Linked DNA regions of Cellvibrio sp. PSBB006. The protein of the gene in region 1 interacts with the protein of each later gene in a pairwise test. Links are inferred from orthologs where the notes say so. Each region holds a gene or a part of one and is shown in the gene's direction. Other genes may lie near its edges. The genes, in order: CBR65_RS19025 and sfsA.

Region 1 (7,848 bases):
CTGTTGATGGTGACGACTTGCACCAGATCATACTTGGGCAGCAGGCGATGCTTGAGGATCTTGGTCATGTCATCCACTGACAGTGGGTCGGATTGTGCGAGCCCGAATTTTTTCTTTGAATGATTTTTGTAGAACTGCAACATGGTTTGCGGATCGCGGTAGTCGAGATGCTGGCCACCGTCGTAATTGATGTAAATCGGTAGAACCTCGATATTGTGTTGCTGGATAAACTTGGCCGGCAGATCGCAGGTGGAGTCCACCGCTATACAGGTTCTCGCTGCCATGATTGTGTGCTCCGTTGTTTTTACTTGTTGTTGGCTGTTTGTTGTCGATCAGTGAGTGTCATGTCGATGGTGACATTATTGACTGGAGATGGCGTTACCGACAGCAGCCAAACACACTGCGTGCTGTGCGGGAGATTCACAGCGTGTTGTGCGACATGGCGCACATAAGGGCAGAAAAAGAGAAGGGTTTGCCAGCCGCAGCGGCTAACTGGCGATGGGGAGAGTAAGAATGAATGCCGCGCCGCCCAAAGAAGAGCGGTCAATGTGCAATTGGCCGCCGTAGCTGGCGATAATGTCGGCGCTGACGGCCAAGCCGATTCCTTGGCCCGGTTGGGTGGTATCGAGGCGCTGGCCTCGCTGCAGAATACGCTCCTGTTGATCGATCGGGATGCCGGCACCGTCATCACTGATACTGATGACCAATTGCTGCTGTTCTGTACGGGCTTCCAGCCGAACCTGGCGGTGACAATATTTGAAAGCGTTCTCCAGCAAGTTGCCGAGCAATTCCAGCAAATCCTGTTCGTCACCCACAAACAGGCTGTTGTTGACGCTGGTCTGGCAGTCTACCTGTTTGTCTCGATAGACCTTTTGCAGTGCCGCCACTAATCGCTGAACCACCTGTTCTACATCAATGCGTTGATTCAACCCTTGCTGTTGGCTGGATACTGCACGCTGTAACTGATAGGTCACAACCTGGTTCATGCGCGTGACCTGTTCGGCGAGTGTCTGTTGCAAATCGCCATCGCTGGAACCCTGGTTCACCTTGCCCTGCAAAACCGCCAACGGGGTTTTCAAGCTGTGGGCCAGGTCGCTCAGGCTATTGCGGTAGCGTTGGCGCAGCGCTTCTTCCCGTGCAAGTACCAGGTTCAAGTTGTCGACAATGCGTTGCAGCTCCCGTGGATGTTCCCCGGCGATGTTGCGGGTATCACCACTTTGCATGGCTTTAAGGGCACGCGCCAATTTGCTGAGCGGACGTAAACCCCAGCGCAGGATCACTGTCTGGGCCAACAGTAACAATAATCCTGCTGCCCCTAACCAGCGCCAAAGCTGATTGCGATAGGCTTTCAGCTCAGCCAAAAATGCATCGCCATCATGGGTCACCGCAAAGCGAAACGGGTGGCCCTTGCCACGGGCATCCTCCCAAATGACATCGTAATGCGCACTGAAACGCAGGCTTTCATCATGTGTTTCTTCCTGCACAATCAGTTGCCCTACGGTGGACTGTTCGGCAAATCTGTCATTGGTCGGTGCGTCCATCAGCGCGGCGGAATTGGAACGCCAGATTAATTCTTTTTCTTCGTTGTAAATGTAGGCATAGAGGCCGGAATTCAGACGCTCGAAATCCGGCTCCATCAAGACCGTGGGCATCTCCAGATTGACTTTGCGGGTACGGATATTGGGCAGCTCCGCGACACTGAATAACAAATACAAGTGGGTGCGCAGGCGTGCATCCTCGGCGGCCATCAGGCTGCGTTGAAAAGCGTTGTCGAGGAAAAAACCGGTAAGTCCCAAAAACAGCGGCAGCAGCAGGGCAGACGCGACCAGCAAGCGGGCGGAGATCGAAGTAAGTTTGACGGCCATCTTTCGTTATCGAATCTGCGCTGGTGAATAAAGCGGACGGAGTTATTTGTCGGTGTCGAGATTAAAGCGATAACCCAGACCACGTTGAGTGGTAATTAAATTCAGGCTGCCATCCGGGTCGAGTTTTTTGCGCAGGCGGCCGACAAAGACTTCAATCACATTGCTATCGCGATCATAGTCCTGTGCATACAAGTGTTCGGTCAGCTCGGTCTTGGAGACATTCTTGCCTGCATGCAACGCCAGGTAGGTGAGCGTGTTGTATTCGAAACTGGTCAGCTCTACCTCCTGGCCGCGCAGGTGAACCCGACGGGCGTTAGTGTCGATGGTGAGCGGGCCGTAGTCCAACACCGGTGCCGCATGTCCGCTGGCGCGACGCAGCAGGGCGTTGATGCGTGCCCGAAGTTCTTCCGGATGAAAAGGTTTGGTGAGGTAATCGTCCGCACCGGCCTCCAGCCCTTCTACCTTGTCCTGCCAGGCGCCGCGTGCGGTGAGGATCAAAATGGGGAAGTTGCGCTGTTTGGCGCGCAGTTGGCGAATTAATTCGGTGCCGTCCAGCAACGGCAAGCCGAGATCAATGATGGCCAGGTCGTAATCGTATTCTTCGCCGAGGAACAGTCCCTCGCGCCCATCGCCGGCGGTATCGCAGGCAAATTTTTCAGCGTTTAACTGACTGCTGATCTGCTCGCGCAGGCTGGGCTCGTCTTCCACAATCAGGATACGCATGCTGGGGTCCGCTTCAGAAATTTAATTGAGGATGGCGCCGGTCTGCCCGTCCACATTGACGGTGCGCATATGACCGGAGTTCTGCAAAATTTTTACGCCATAGACGACGCCATTGCCAGACTGACGGGTGCTGACATTCATCACTTTACCGCCGTAGCGTTGTTGGACTATGGCCGCCGCCTGGGACGCAGAGATGCGCGCGCGCGGCCGTTCTTCCTGGCTGCCCTTGTCCCGCCGGGGTTCGGCGGAGGCGGTGGAATGGAGTGAGCCCAGCGTCATTGCCAGCAGCACAATAATCAGCCAGCGACAGGGGGAATTGGAGTGACGCAACAGCGACATGGCAAGACTTCCTGCAAAATCATCAAGTTGGGAGTAAGTATACAAGGTGTTTGCAACTACCGCGTGTGTGCCTTCACAGGAAAAAAGAATCCGGGGTGATTTGGCACCCCGGCAAAAGCGGAGCCATTAATAGCCGCGACCCGGGCGCACATGAACATCGACAGGAATACGGTCACCGGGATGCTGGCTGGTGCGGGTTTGGTAATACTGTCCGTGGTACTGATAGGTTACGTCGTAACCTATCACGCGCTGCGAATACTCGGTTTGGTAGCGGGTGTGGCAAACCTGCTCGTCGCGGTAGTGGGTAGTCCCGCCGCCGGACCGGTTGCGGCTGATGTCATGACCGATAGTTGCGCCGAGCAAACCGCCAGCCACGGCACCGACATCTTTGTTGCGTTTGCTATGCCCCAATTCATGGCCGACAGCCGCACCGATTAATCCGCCCACCACGGCACCGGTATAGGAATTACTTCTGCCGGGTTCACGATAAGCAACGGTTTCATAGTGGCAGGATTGCTGCGGCACCTGTGCTTCAATCCGCTGGTAAATCGGGCGAGCCTCGACCACGCGGGCATAGTCCCCGTGGCCTCTGTGATCGTAGCCAGTGTGACGATGCTGGTGCTTGTGGTGATGTTTGTGGCCCGCCAAAGCGCCATTGGCCAGCAACAAGCTCAAGGTGACGCCGGTGATGGTGCTGATCAAGAGGGACTTTTTCATGGTTGTTCTCCACTGAGTAATCTGGGGATCAAGGGACTCTTCACCCTTGGCAGCAGATTACCGCCATCAAACTGAACCGGAACTGAAGTAAATCCCGCTTTATGTCCCGCTAAATTCGCCAAAAGGGTGCGGCAATCAGGGTATAATCGCCGCACTCTTGTCTTCACATCACCCAGTTCACGGATTTTTACCACTGATGACCGATTCTCTTGATGTAAAAGCCTATATGGCCGAGTTGGGCCGCAATGCCCGTCAGGCGTCACGCGTGATTGCATCCACGTCAACCGGCGTAAAAAACCAGGCATTGCTAGCGATTGCTGATGCCCTTGATAACGCCCGTGCCACGCTGACTACTGAAAACCAGAAAGACCTGGAAGCTGGCGCGGCCAATGGTCTGGATTCCGCCATGTTGGATCGTCTCGCCCTCAAGCCGAGCACAATTGACGGCATGATCGAAGGGCTGCGCCAGGTAGCCGCACTGCCGGACCCTTGTGGTGAAATCACTGGTTTGAGCTATCGCCCGTCCGGCATTCAGGTGGGCAAGATGCGCGTTCCACTGGGTGTGGTGGGCATCATCTATGAATCCCGGCCCAATGTGACGATTGATGCGGCCAGCTTGTGTCTCAAATCCGGTAACGCGGCGATCCTGCGCGGTGGCAGTGAAGCCATTCATTCCAATCGCGCTATTGCCGTTTGCCTGCAACAAGGGCTGAAAGCTGCCGGTTTGCCCGACACGGTCGTGCAAATTGTGGAAACCACCGATCGCGCTGCTGTGGGCGAATTAATCACCATGCCCGAATATGTGGACGTCATTGTCCCGCGCGGCGGCAAGGGGCTGATCGAGCGGATCAGCAATGACGCGCGCGTCCCGGTAATTAAACACCTTGATGGCATCTGCCACGTGTATATCGACGATAAAGCAGATCTTGAAAAAGCCTTCGCCATTGCCCTCAATGCCAAGACCCATCGCTACGGCGTATGCAATGCGATGGAAACCCTGCTGGTGGCCGAGAGTGTTGCGGCCAACATCCTGCCGCGTTTGGCGGTAGCCTTTGGCAAAAAGGATGTGGAGCTGCGCGGTTGTGAAAAAACCCGCGACCTGATCAATGTCAATATCGCCACCGAAGAGGATTGGGCTACCGAGTACCTCGCTCCGGTGTTGTCGATCAAGGTGGTGGCCGGTCTGGATGAAGCCATTGACCACATTACCCGTTACAGCTCACAACATACCGACGCTATCGTGACCGAAGACTTCACCCGCGCGCGCCGGTTTATCACCGAGGTGGATTCCAGTTCGGTGATGGTCAATGCCTCGACCCGTTTTGCTGATGGTTTTGAATATGGTCTGGGAGCGGAGATCGGTATCTCTACTGACAAGATTCACGCGCGTGGGCCGGTAGGGCTGGAGGGATTAACCTCGCAAAAATGGGTCGTGCTGGGTGATGGGCACATTCGCCAATAAAGCCGCTGAAGGCGACGCCATTCATGCGTAACAAGATCGGCATCCTGGGCGGCACCTTTGATCCGATTCATCACGGTCATTTGCGACTTGCCTTGGAGTTGAAGCAATCTTTGGGATTGGCCCAGATGCGTCTGATGCCTTGTCATCGCCCGGTGCATCGCGGTCAGCCGCAGGTCAGCAGCGCACAGCGGGCCGAGATGATTCGCCTGGCGGTGATGGATTGCCCTGAGCTGACTCTGGATGAGCGCGAATTACGCCGCGATGAGCCGTCGTATACCTTTGATACCTTGCGCAGCCTGCGAGCCGAGTTGGGTGCAGAAGTGAGTTTGATCTGGGCCATGGGCACTGATGCCTTTGCAGCGCTGGATTCCTGGAACCGTTGGCAGGAACTGCTCGATTACACACATCTGGTGGTGATTGAGCGCCCCGGTTTTTCCCTGCCGAACGCAGGACCGGTAGCGGCGTTATTACAACACCATCGCGCATCGGCGACAGCGCTGGATGAACTGCCGGGCGGCGCAATTGTCTTGCCTTCATTGCGTCTTCTGGATATTTCGGCCACCGGCATCCGCGCGCAGTTGGCGGCTGGTGAGTCAGCACAGTTTTTATTACCCGAGTCGGTGCGACGATACATCCTGGCCGAAGGACTTTATCGACAGGATTAAGCATCATTTTCATGACTTCACTCAATGACGGGTGGAGTATTTTTTTATAAGTAAGCAGGTAAAGAATGTTAGAAGAGTTAAGCCAGATCGTGATCAATGCGCTCGAAGATCTGAAAGCTAAAAATATTGTGCAGTTGGATGTGCGCGAGATGACCGATGTGACGGATACCCTGATCATCGCCAGCGGCACCTCTAATCGCCATGTGAAATCCATCGCCAATAACGTGGTGGAAGACTCCAAAAAACTCGGTTACATGCCGCTCGGTGTGGAAGGCATTGATGCCGGTGATTGGGTGCTGGTGGATTTCGGGGATATCGTTGTGCATGTGATGCAGGAAGAAACCCGCAATTTTTATGAGCTGGAAAAACTCTGGTCGATTACCCCCAGTAATCGCGCTTGATCGTTGCCGGGATTTCTCGCCATGAGAATTCGCATCATCGCTGTTGGTACCAAGATGCCCGCCTGGGTTGAAACAGGCTACGCGGAATACGCCAAACGTATGCCGCGCGATTGTGTGGTTGAGCTGGTGGAATTGCCTTTGGCACAGCGTGGCAAAAATACCGATATTGCGCGTGCCATGGAAAAGGAAGGCGAGGAGATGCTGGCTGCTATTGGCAAGGGCGAGCAGGTTATTGCGCTGGATGTCAAAGGCAAACCCTGGAGTACGGAGCAACTGGCAGAGCACATGGCGAACTGGCGGATGAGCGGCAACAACTACTGTTTGCTGATTGGCGGCCCGGATGGTCTGGCTCCCCAATGCCTCGCCCAGGCTCATGTGCGCTGGTCGCTGTCCGCGTTGACCTTGCCGCATCCGCTGGTGCGCATTGTGGTGATCGAGCAGTTGTACCGCGCCTGCAGCATCTTGCAGAATCACCCGTATCACAAATAATGATGGCTCGATAGCGCCAGTAATAATCTTTCGCCAGTTCAACCAGAGGCACAATGTCCGAAGCGCAACACTTTAAAGATTATCACCGCGAAACGCGTATCTTCTGGGCACGCTTGGCGGTAATGTCTTCGGTGATGTTGGTGCTGATCGGCGTGCTGGTTTATCGCTACCACCACTTGCAGATTGTGCAGTATCTGGACTATGCCACCCAGTCTGATCGCAACCGCGTCCATATCCAGCCCATCCCACCAACCCGCGGTTTGATCTATGACCGCAACGGTATTCTGCTGGCGGAGAACCGCCCGAGCTACACCTTATCGGTTGTGCGTGAGCGAGCGGGCGACCTGGAAGAAACACTCACCTACCTGCAAACCCTCGTCGATATCCGCGCGACTGACCTGGAAAAATTCTACAAGCTGATGCACCAACGCCGTCGACCCTTCGAGCCGGTGCCCCTGCGCTACAACCTCAGCGAGGAGGAACTGGCCAGTCTTGCGGTGAATGAATTCCGCCTGGAAGGGGTGGAGATTGATGCGCAATTGGTTCGCCACTATCCCCAGGGTGAACTGTTTGCACACACAGTCGGTTATGTCGGACGCATCAGTGAAGCGGAGCTGGGCAATTTCGATGAAGAGCAATACCGCCGTTACAGCGGTACCCACTCAATCGGCAAGACCGGATTGGAGCGGCATTACGAAGATATTTTATTAGGCGAAGTGGGTAACCAGAACGTTGAAACCAACGCTCGCGGCCGCGTACAGCGGGTCCTTGAGCGGGTAGATCCCAAGCCCGGCGGCGATCTTCACTTATACCTTGATGTGCGCATGCAGCAAACAGCGGTTGCCGCCCTGGCCGGTCGTCGTGGAGCGGTAGTGGCGATCGAGGTCAAAAGCGGTGGTGTACTGGCCGCGGTGAGTATTCCCAGTTACGACCCTAATTTATTCGTGACCGGTATCAGCTTTGCGGATTACCGCAGTCTCAACGAATCCCTCGATATGCCGCTTTATAACCGCTTTATCCAGGGCGTTTATCCGCCGGGGTCAACCATCAAGCCCATGATTGGCCTGGCGGGTCTGGATACCGGCTTCACCGATGTGAGTCGCACCATCAGTGACCCGGGCTTCTTTCGTCTGCCTAACACCGAATGGATCTGGCGTGACTGGAAGCGGGGTGGACACGGCAGTCGC
Region 2 (7,829 bases), 2.2 Mb from region 1 along the record:
CAGCGGCCAGTCTACCCACCGAAGCCAGGCGTTCACTGTGCACCAGTTCCTGTTCCAGCAACTGGGTTTCGGTCACGTCTTCCAGCAGGATCACCTGGTCATAAACCCCGGCGTTGATGGTGCCTTCAATCGCTGCCTTGTGCAGGCTGACCCAGTGGGGACGGCCATTCAGCTCGATTTCGCGCCGGTAATAATGGGTTTCACTGCCGTTGCTGAATTCGGTGAGCAAGCTGCGCCAGGGCTCGGCGATGTCATCGAGGCGTGAGCCGGTAACTTCTTCACCGGGCGTCTCGGTCAGGTCTGCCATGGCCCGGTTCCACATCAGGATCTCCATATCGCGCCCCAGAGAGCACACCGCCATGGGCAGCTCTTCCAGGGTTTTACGGTGATACAAGCGCAGGTTGTTCAGCTCTGCGGCCATCCCGGTGAGATGGTCGCGATATTCGGAGAGGCGGTTTTCCATCAGGTTGATATCGACGGTATCCCGCGCTTCTGCCACCTGATAAGGCAGGTGCTTATCCATAATCTCGCTGGCGACGTGAATCCCCATCAGGCTGGAGAGGTTGCCTTCAATCTGGTCGCGCAGGCGGCGCAAGGCGTAGGGGCGCCGTTCGTTGATACTCAGGTTTAACTCATTGAGGGCAATATCTACTTCGCGGCTGGCGGTCACTTTGCCCAGGGGTTTGGTCAGGCGGGTTTTGAATTCGAGGGCCGAATGCACATCCAGCGCCTGGCGTACGGGATGGCTGAGTTCGTCGGCCGCACACAGGTCAGCACTGTAGTGTTCATCTTCGGTCTGGCGGGTGATCAGCGAGATGATGACAAAGATCAGTGTATTTACCCCGAGCGACACCAGGGTTACATCACTCCAATGCTCAATGCCGACAGGTATCACCACCTCCGTAAAGGGCACCGCGAGGGCTTCTATGTGCCATATCACCGGAACCAGTAAACCCGCCGCCCAGATCAGCGTACCGGCGGCAAGCCCGGCAAGCATGCCGCGCCGGTTGCCTTTGGTCCAGAACATGATCGCGAAGGTGCCTGGCAGGAATTGCAGGGTTTCGATAAAGGCCAGCAGGGCGAGGTTTGTCAGGCTGTAGCGGTTGTCGAGAATCCAGTAAAACAGGTAACCACCGAGGAAGATGGCGCCGATCAGGATGCGGCGCAACCATAACAGCTGGCGGTAGATGTCATGGCGCGCGCGCAAGCGGAAGGTGGGTAGCAGCCAGTGGTTCATCACCATGGTCGCCAGGGCCAGCGTGATGATGATCATGGCGCCGGTTGCGGCGGACAGGCCGCCGAGGAACGCCAACACCGTCAGCCCCGGCGAGTTGAACAAAATGGGCACACCCAGGGTGAAGTATTGCGCGGGTAAGGGCACCGCCAGCTCAAACCCGGCCCACAAAATGGGGAATACCGGTAACGCCATCAACAATAGAAACAGCGGGAACGCCCAGGTCACTGTGTGGGAATTACGCATCAGTGGGTTTTCCGCGAGCCCCAGATGGAAGATATGCGGCATGGTGACCGCCGTCGCGATAAACACCAGCAGCAAGGTATGGGCCGAGCCGTCGCGGATCGGGGTGTGCAGCAGCGCGATATTTTCCGGGTGATCGGCGAGCCATTCGTCCAGGCCCCCCAATCCGTCGAAGATGCCGTACACCGCCACCAATCCCACCGCACAAAGCGCGCACACTTTCAGCAGCGACTCAAATGCCATGGCAGTGATCAGCCCGCGATGTTGTTCGCGGTTGGAGCCGAACAGAATCGTAAACAACGCGAGAATCACGCAGTAGCACAGTGCCATCAGATCCTTGAAGGTCAGGCCCGTGCCCTGTAATGGCAACGAAGGATTGCCGCTGACGGTGAGGATGTGCATGGTGTCCGCGATGGCCTGAATCTGCAGCGCCATCAACGGCAGGATGCCGAGCAACATGCACAGTGTGGTCAGCGCGCCCACGGCATGGCTGTGGTAACGAAATACCAGCAGGTCTGCCAATGAGTGAACCTGGTGGCGCCGCGCCAGTTCCGCCAAGGGCGCCAGTGCGACCGGCGCAAACAGGAATAACGCGCCGGTGCCCAGGTAATAGGCCAGCGCGCCGTAACCATAAGAAAAGGCCAGGTCGATGACCCCGTAAAACGCCCAGGCGCTGGCAAAGATGCCGAGCGACAAAATATAGGTGATGGGATGCGAGGTAATGGAATCCGGAATCCAGCCGCGTTCGGTAATCCAGGCGATACCGAACAGGAGCAGAAGATAACTGATGCCGATCAAGGCAACGTGGCTTAACTCAAACGTCATGGTGGTCGATTCTTTTTGTAGGCTTTCTTCAGTGTGTGTGTATAACTTTTATACCCGGGTCGATGGTCCGGGTTGTATCAATCAATTGATTAATCAGTCTTGCAGGTGGCGTCGGTTGATCGACGGCTTTTTGCGTAACTGGATAACAAACGCAATGACAATAACCAGGGCCCAGATAATGTAAGGCCGGTACCAGGCGCCTTCGGGGTTGATGATCCAGGTAAACAACGTCGGCGAGAAAATATAGGCAATCAGCAACAGCAATATGACAAGGCGTTGATTGGTCATGATGGGTTTCCTGTATTGCCGATGTGTGTGACGTCAGTTGTGGCTGACCCGTTTGTACTTGAGTCATTGCTGCCAGTCTCAGGGTGCCCGGTTGCCTGGTTTCAGGTGGCTCATATGCCAATGTGCCTTACCCCACTCCAGTACGTCGGTCGCGCTGGCTTTTATCAAAGCGAGTGGTGGATTCTGCCCTAAAAACTGCAGTGCATGCCATAAATTGTTGCCCGCGTTTGTGCTGTCCAAAGGCGGAGCCAGATTTTGCTTACTCAGTTTCTGCCCTTGTTCGTTGAGTACCAGAGGTACATGCCCAAATTCGGGAACTGCTGCGCCGAGCAAGCGAAAAAAGAAAATCTGGCGGGCGGTGACCTCTAACAAATCATTGCCGCGAATAATATGCGTCACCTGCTGCGCGATATCGTCCACGACGACGGCTAACTGATAAGCAAATAAATCGTCCTTGCGTTTCAGGATCTGGTCGCCCGCTGTATCGCGCAGATTTTGTCGTTGCTCGCCCTGGATCAGGTCTGCAAAGCACACATCCTGATCCAATGCTGCATAATCCGGGGGCAGGTCATACAGCTTCAATCGCCAGGCATGCGGTTGATCCAGGTCAATGGTCCGGTTTCGGCAGCGGCCATTGTAGATGCCACCCATGGCTTGCAGATCCTGGCGGGTGCAGTTACAGGCGTAGAGCAAATCCTCATTGCGTAAGGTCTCAAGCACTTCTTCATAGGCGGATAAGCGCTGGCTTTGGTAAAGCACCGGGCCATCCCAATGCAACTGGTGCTCGTCGAGGCAACGCAGGATGGCATCCGCCGCGCCGGCCTGTTCGCGCGGTGGATCGAGATCCTCCATGCGGACCAGCCAGCTACCTTTATGCATTCGCGCATGTAAGTAACTCACCAGCGCACTGACCAGTGACCCGAAGTGCAAAGGGCCGGTGGGCGATGGCGCAAAACGCCCAACGTAGGTATCAGGTGGATTTAACGGAGACAGGGTGGCGAGTGAGGTGATCATAAGGCCGGAAATGAGAAGGGAGCCGATAGGCTCCCTTTATGTAAAACATCCACAGTCATCAGCATTAGCCGCCGATTTGCTTCTCTTTGATCTCGTCCAGGGTTTTGCAGTCTACGCACAAGGTGGCGGTGGGACGTGCTTCCAGGCGACGGATACCGATCTCGACGCCGCAGGCATTACAAAAACCATAGTCGTCGTTTTCGATCAGCTCCATGGTGCTGTCGATCTTTTTGATCAGCTTGCGCTCGCGGTCGCGGGTGCGCAATTCGAGGCTGAACTCTTCTTCCTGACTGGCGCGATCGGCAGGATCAGGAAAATTGGCAGCTTCATCTTTCATGTGGCTCATGGTGCGGTCTACTTCTTCCATGAGTTCCATCTTCCAGTTCATCAGGAGCTGTTTGAAATGCTCCTTCTGATTGGCATTCATATACTCTTCGCCTTTTTTCTCCTTGTAAGGAACAAAGGGGCGTAACGCGAAGGTTTCGGTATTCGTTGAGCTTTTCGGCATGATTTTGGCGCCTCGTCTAACTTCCTCAATCCAGCAGATATACGGCACTGGTGCCGCTCAAGCCTGTTGCTGTCGGAGGCGTGCGGTGTTAGAGCAACCGTCCGGGGCCAGCACACAGATTTTTAAGGGAAGGCAAGCTACCAGATAACAAAACTTGGTGCCAGCACTTTTTGGTGGGGTTTCGTAAGTCTTACCAAGCATCCCTTGAAAGATAAAATATAGCCGCTAATTGACAGCGAGGCGGGGCCATTTGTTGCGATTTTGAGACATTCATCGAGTTAATGAAGGAAGTGTTAAGCGATTCGAAACCTTCGGCCAAGCGATGTTATCCTCTCCGGCCGTGCAACAGGCTAATAAATGGAGCGCCGCGTATTCATGTCATCAACAACTCTGGCCGAGCTGTCGCCCTGGCAGGCAGCGGAACTGCTTAAGCGCTACAAACGTTTTATGGTGGATGTCCGCCTCGCCGATGGTCAGGTTATTACCCTGCATTGCCCCAACACCGGCTCCATGCGCAACTGCGTCTTGCCGGCCACCCAATGCTGGTATTCCACCTCCGATAACCCCAAACGCAAATACGCCCATACGCTCGAAGTCGTGACCACGCCCGGCGGGCATCTGGCGGGGGTGAATACCGGGCGTGCCAACACACTGGTACAGATGGCTATTGCGGCGGGCATCATTGATGAGTTGCACGGCTATACGTCTGTGCGTCGCGAAGTGGTATATGGCGAGGAAAAATCGCGGATTGATTTTCTGCTGGAAGGTGCCGCCCACGACCCTCGGCCCTGTTATGTCGAAGTCAAAAGTGTGACCTTGATGGAAGCGCCGGGGCAGGGGTTATTTCCCGATGCCATCAGTGATCGCGGCAGTAAACATCTGCGTGAGCTGATGGCCATGGTGCAACAGGGGTATCGTGCGGTGTTGTTGTTTTGTGTCCAACACACCGGGATCGAATGGGTAGAGCCTGCCGATGGGATTGATCCGGTTTATGGCAAACACCTGCGCGATGCGCTTGCCATGGGGGTCGAGGTGATTGCTTATCAGGCGGATATCAGTCCGGCTACGGCTGACATCACCTTAGTGAAAAAGCTGCCGGTACGGATTGATTGAGAAAATCCTTTTTATTTTTGCGCCAGATAATCTTATTCACGCAAACCCAGGTAACCCTGATCGCACAAATACCGGGTGATGACCGCCACACAGTCCTCTGGTGGCATCTGATCAGTGTGCAGATGAATCTCCGGATTTAGTGGCGGTTCATACGCGGAATCAATGCCGGTGAAGTCAGCAATCTCTCCCGCCCGCGCTCTGCGATAGAGCCCCTTTGGGTCGCGTGTTTCGCATACATCCAGGGGCGCATCGACAAACACTTCAATAAATTCTTCCGGTGCAAACATGTGCCTTACGCCATCGCGCATTTCACGCAAGGGCGAGATAGTCGCCGTCAGCACCATCAATCCTGCCTCGGTACATAATTTTGCCGCCGCGCCGATACGACGAATATTTTCCTGCCGGTCTGCGATAGAAAATCCCAGATCCTTGCACAGGGTTGTGCGGACCTTATCCCCATCCAGCGAAAATGTATGGCAGCCGTAAGTGAACAGGGCGCGTTCGGTCAGTGTGGCCAGCGTTGATTTTCCCGCGCCGCTCAGGCCGGTGAACCACAGCACGCAAGGACGCTGTTGCTTTTGTTGTGAACGTTCATTCTGGGTCGGTGGCGTCATAAAGTTGAGCGTGTATTGAGGTGTAATGTTTATTTGACTGGCAATGTGCTGACAATAAAGCCCATTGTGAAAGTCGCGGTCCGTTTGTGGCTGAGTGTAGCGCAGCTTGTTCTGCTTGTGCGTTTATCGTCGCCAGTAAATTGGTAATTCCGGAATTTTCATCTAGGGTTAAAAAGCTGATCCTACCCGGTCGCGTTTGTTGAAATGTTATCAGGAAGCCTCACGGACGTCTTATGGAAGTGCCAATCGCTTGTAGTTCACATGACCTTGATAAATCGCTGGTGATTTCCTGCGCACAAGTGCCTTGTCATGTTCGTCTGCTAGCGATGCAAGATGAGCTCGCGCAACTGATGCAACAGCCCTGGGTTGATCATGTCAATCGTAAGGATTACTCCGGGGGCTGGGATGTGTTGCCGTTGCGTTGTCAGCGCGTGCATGTCGATGCCCATCCGGTATTGCAAGGATTTGCCATCGCTAACGGTGAGGATTGGCAGGATCTACCGGTGCTGGCGAGGTGTCCTGCAATCAAGGCTTTTCTGCAAACGTTGCGATGCCCGCTAAAATCTGTGCGCCTGATGCGCTTGAAAGCTGGTGCAGAAATTAAACCTCATCGCGATTACGGCTTGAGCCTGGAACACGGTGAAGCGCGCTTGCACCTCTCCTTGCAAACCTCCGACAAAATTCACTTCTATGTCAATCACCAGCGCGTTCCCATGGGCGCGGGGGAGCTTTGGTATATCAACGCTGATCAGGAACATGCGGTGCAAAATCTGGGCGATGAGGATCGTATCAATCTGGTGATTGATTGTGTGGCCAATGATTGGCTGCGTGAGCAGGTAACCCTGGGATGGCATCACGGCAGAGGCCAGAGCCAGCCGGTATGAATATCTTATCTGCCTATCGGGAATTTATCAGCTCGCCAGCGCAACTGGCGCAATGCCGGCAAGCCACCTCCGTCGAACAATTACTGCAACAACTAAAATTGTTGTGGCGTCAGGAAGCATTAACGGATGATCAATTAGTTGGCGAATTAGCCCTGTGTAATCAACAGCTACATGATGTGGATGTGGCGACCTTGAGTGGACATTGGCTACCTTATTGTTATCAGGCAAAAAGTCGCAGCATTCGCTGGTGTTTGCCATCGGGTCATGCCACCGAACCTTTTCACGATCAATACATTGAGCGTTGTCGCGGGCAGTTGTTGAATCAATTGATTACCCCAAAAACCTCAGTAACGCCTTTGATAGCGGGTCAGGTTGCTAGTGCGCCACTGCAACCCGCGGGATTTATTTTTCATCTGTCGCGCTGTGGTTCCACCCTGGTATCGGGGTGCCTTGCTGAATTGGATAACACCTGTGTCTTATCCGAATCGCCTTTACTGACAGAATTGCTGCTCGATGATTCTCTGGATGAAAAAACAAAACAACATTTGCTGCCACAGTTTATCCATTTGCAAAGCGTTACCTCGCCCGGTCGACATAACATCATTATTAAATGGAACGCCTGGGATATATTTTTCTGGCCGCTGATTCGCTCGCTTTACCCGCAGGTGCCGGTTTTGTTTCTGGTGCGCAATCCGGTAGAAATTCTGGCATCACATCAGCGATCAGCGGGGCGGCATATGGCGGGGGATCAATCCATGATGGTTATCAAGCCTATTCATGACGCCGCAAATGCTGCCAGCCTCGATGGGTTTAGGGAAAAAGTATTGCAATCGCTGCTAGGTTCTATGTATCACGCTAAAAATAGTGACGATGTGGTTACCCTGGATTATTCAAGCCTGACGTTGAACAAGATTCTTGAATTGGCCGATTACTTTCAGCTGCATGTCGATGACAATTCGCGATCCGGTATGGCCGCACGCATGACTTTTCATTCAAAATTTCCCGGCCAGACATTCCAGCCTGATGACCGGCATAAGCGGGATTTTTATCGCTCGCATCAATTTCCAATGCCCAATACGGAGTTGCTGACGCTCTACCGAAATGTA

Evidence for each region.
Region 2: the proteins of CBR65_RS19025 (region 1) and sfsA interact in binary tests that used the Escherichia coli proteins (3 or more experiments, as listed by UniProt). The link is inferred for Cellvibrio sp. PSBB006 from one-to-one orthologs.

What each region holds. Positions count from the first base shown.
Region 1 is NZ_CP021382.1:4,560,218-4,568,065, forward strand. What follows is about bases 3,104-5,973. They hold CBR65_RS19025 (glutamate-5-semialdehyde dehydrogenase), read left to right. Parts: upstream 3,104-3,840; coding sequence 3,841-5,106; downstream 5,107-5,973. Other genes in these bases: CBR65_RS19020 (glycine zipper 2TM domain-containing protein), read right to left, coding at 3,104-3,644; nadD (nicotinate-nucleotide adenylyltransferase), read left to right, coding at 5,130-5,771; rsfS (ribosome silencing factor), read left to right, coding at 5,837-5,973. In the rest of the region: CBR65_RS19000 (DegV family protein), read right to left, coding at 1-284; CBR65_RS19005 (ATP-binding protein), read right to left, coding at 489-1,865; CBR65_RS19010 (response regulator transcription factor), read right to left, coding at 1,908-2,588; CBR65_RS19015 (PepSY domain-containing protein), read right to left, coding at 2,610-2,972; more of CBR65_RS19020, read right to left, coding at 3,054-3,103; more of rsfS, read left to right, coding at 5,974-6,172; 23S rRNA (pseudouridine(1915)-N(3))-methyltransferase RlmH, read left to right, coding at 6,194-6,661; mrdA (penicillin-binding protein 2), read left to right, coding at 6,715-7,848. UniProt on the Escherichia coli protein: Catalyzes the NADPH-dependent reduction of L-glutamate 5-phosphate into L-glutamate 5-semialdehyde and phosphate. The product spontaneously undergoes cyclization to form 1-pyrroline-5-carboxylate.
Region 2 is NZ_CP021382.1:2,363,065-2,370,893, reverse strand. Bases 3,506-6,356 are described here. They hold sfsA (DNA/RNA nuclease SfsA), read left to right. Parts: upstream 3,506-4,487; coding sequence 4,488-5,225; downstream 5,226-6,356. Other genes in these bases: CBR65_RS09825 (aspartyl/asparaginyl beta-hydroxylase domain-containing protein), read left to right, coding at 6,073-6,356; cysC (adenylyl-sulfate kinase), read right to left, coding at 5,258-5,839; dksA (RNA polymerase-binding protein DksA), read right to left, coding at 3,669-4,112; gluQRS (tRNA glutamyl-Q(34) synthetase GluQRS), read right to left, coding at 3,506-3,604. Also shown: CBR65_RS09855 (ATP-binding protein), read right to left, coding at 1-2,302; CBR65_RS09850 (hypothetical protein), read right to left, coding at 2,396-2,590; more of gluQRS, read right to left, coding at 2,669-3,505; more of CBR65_RS09825, read left to right, coding at 6,357-6,723; CBR65_RS09820 (hypothetical protein), read left to right, coding at 6,720-7,829. UniProt on the Escherichia coli protein: Binds to DNA non-specifically. Could be a regulatory factor involved in maltose metabolism.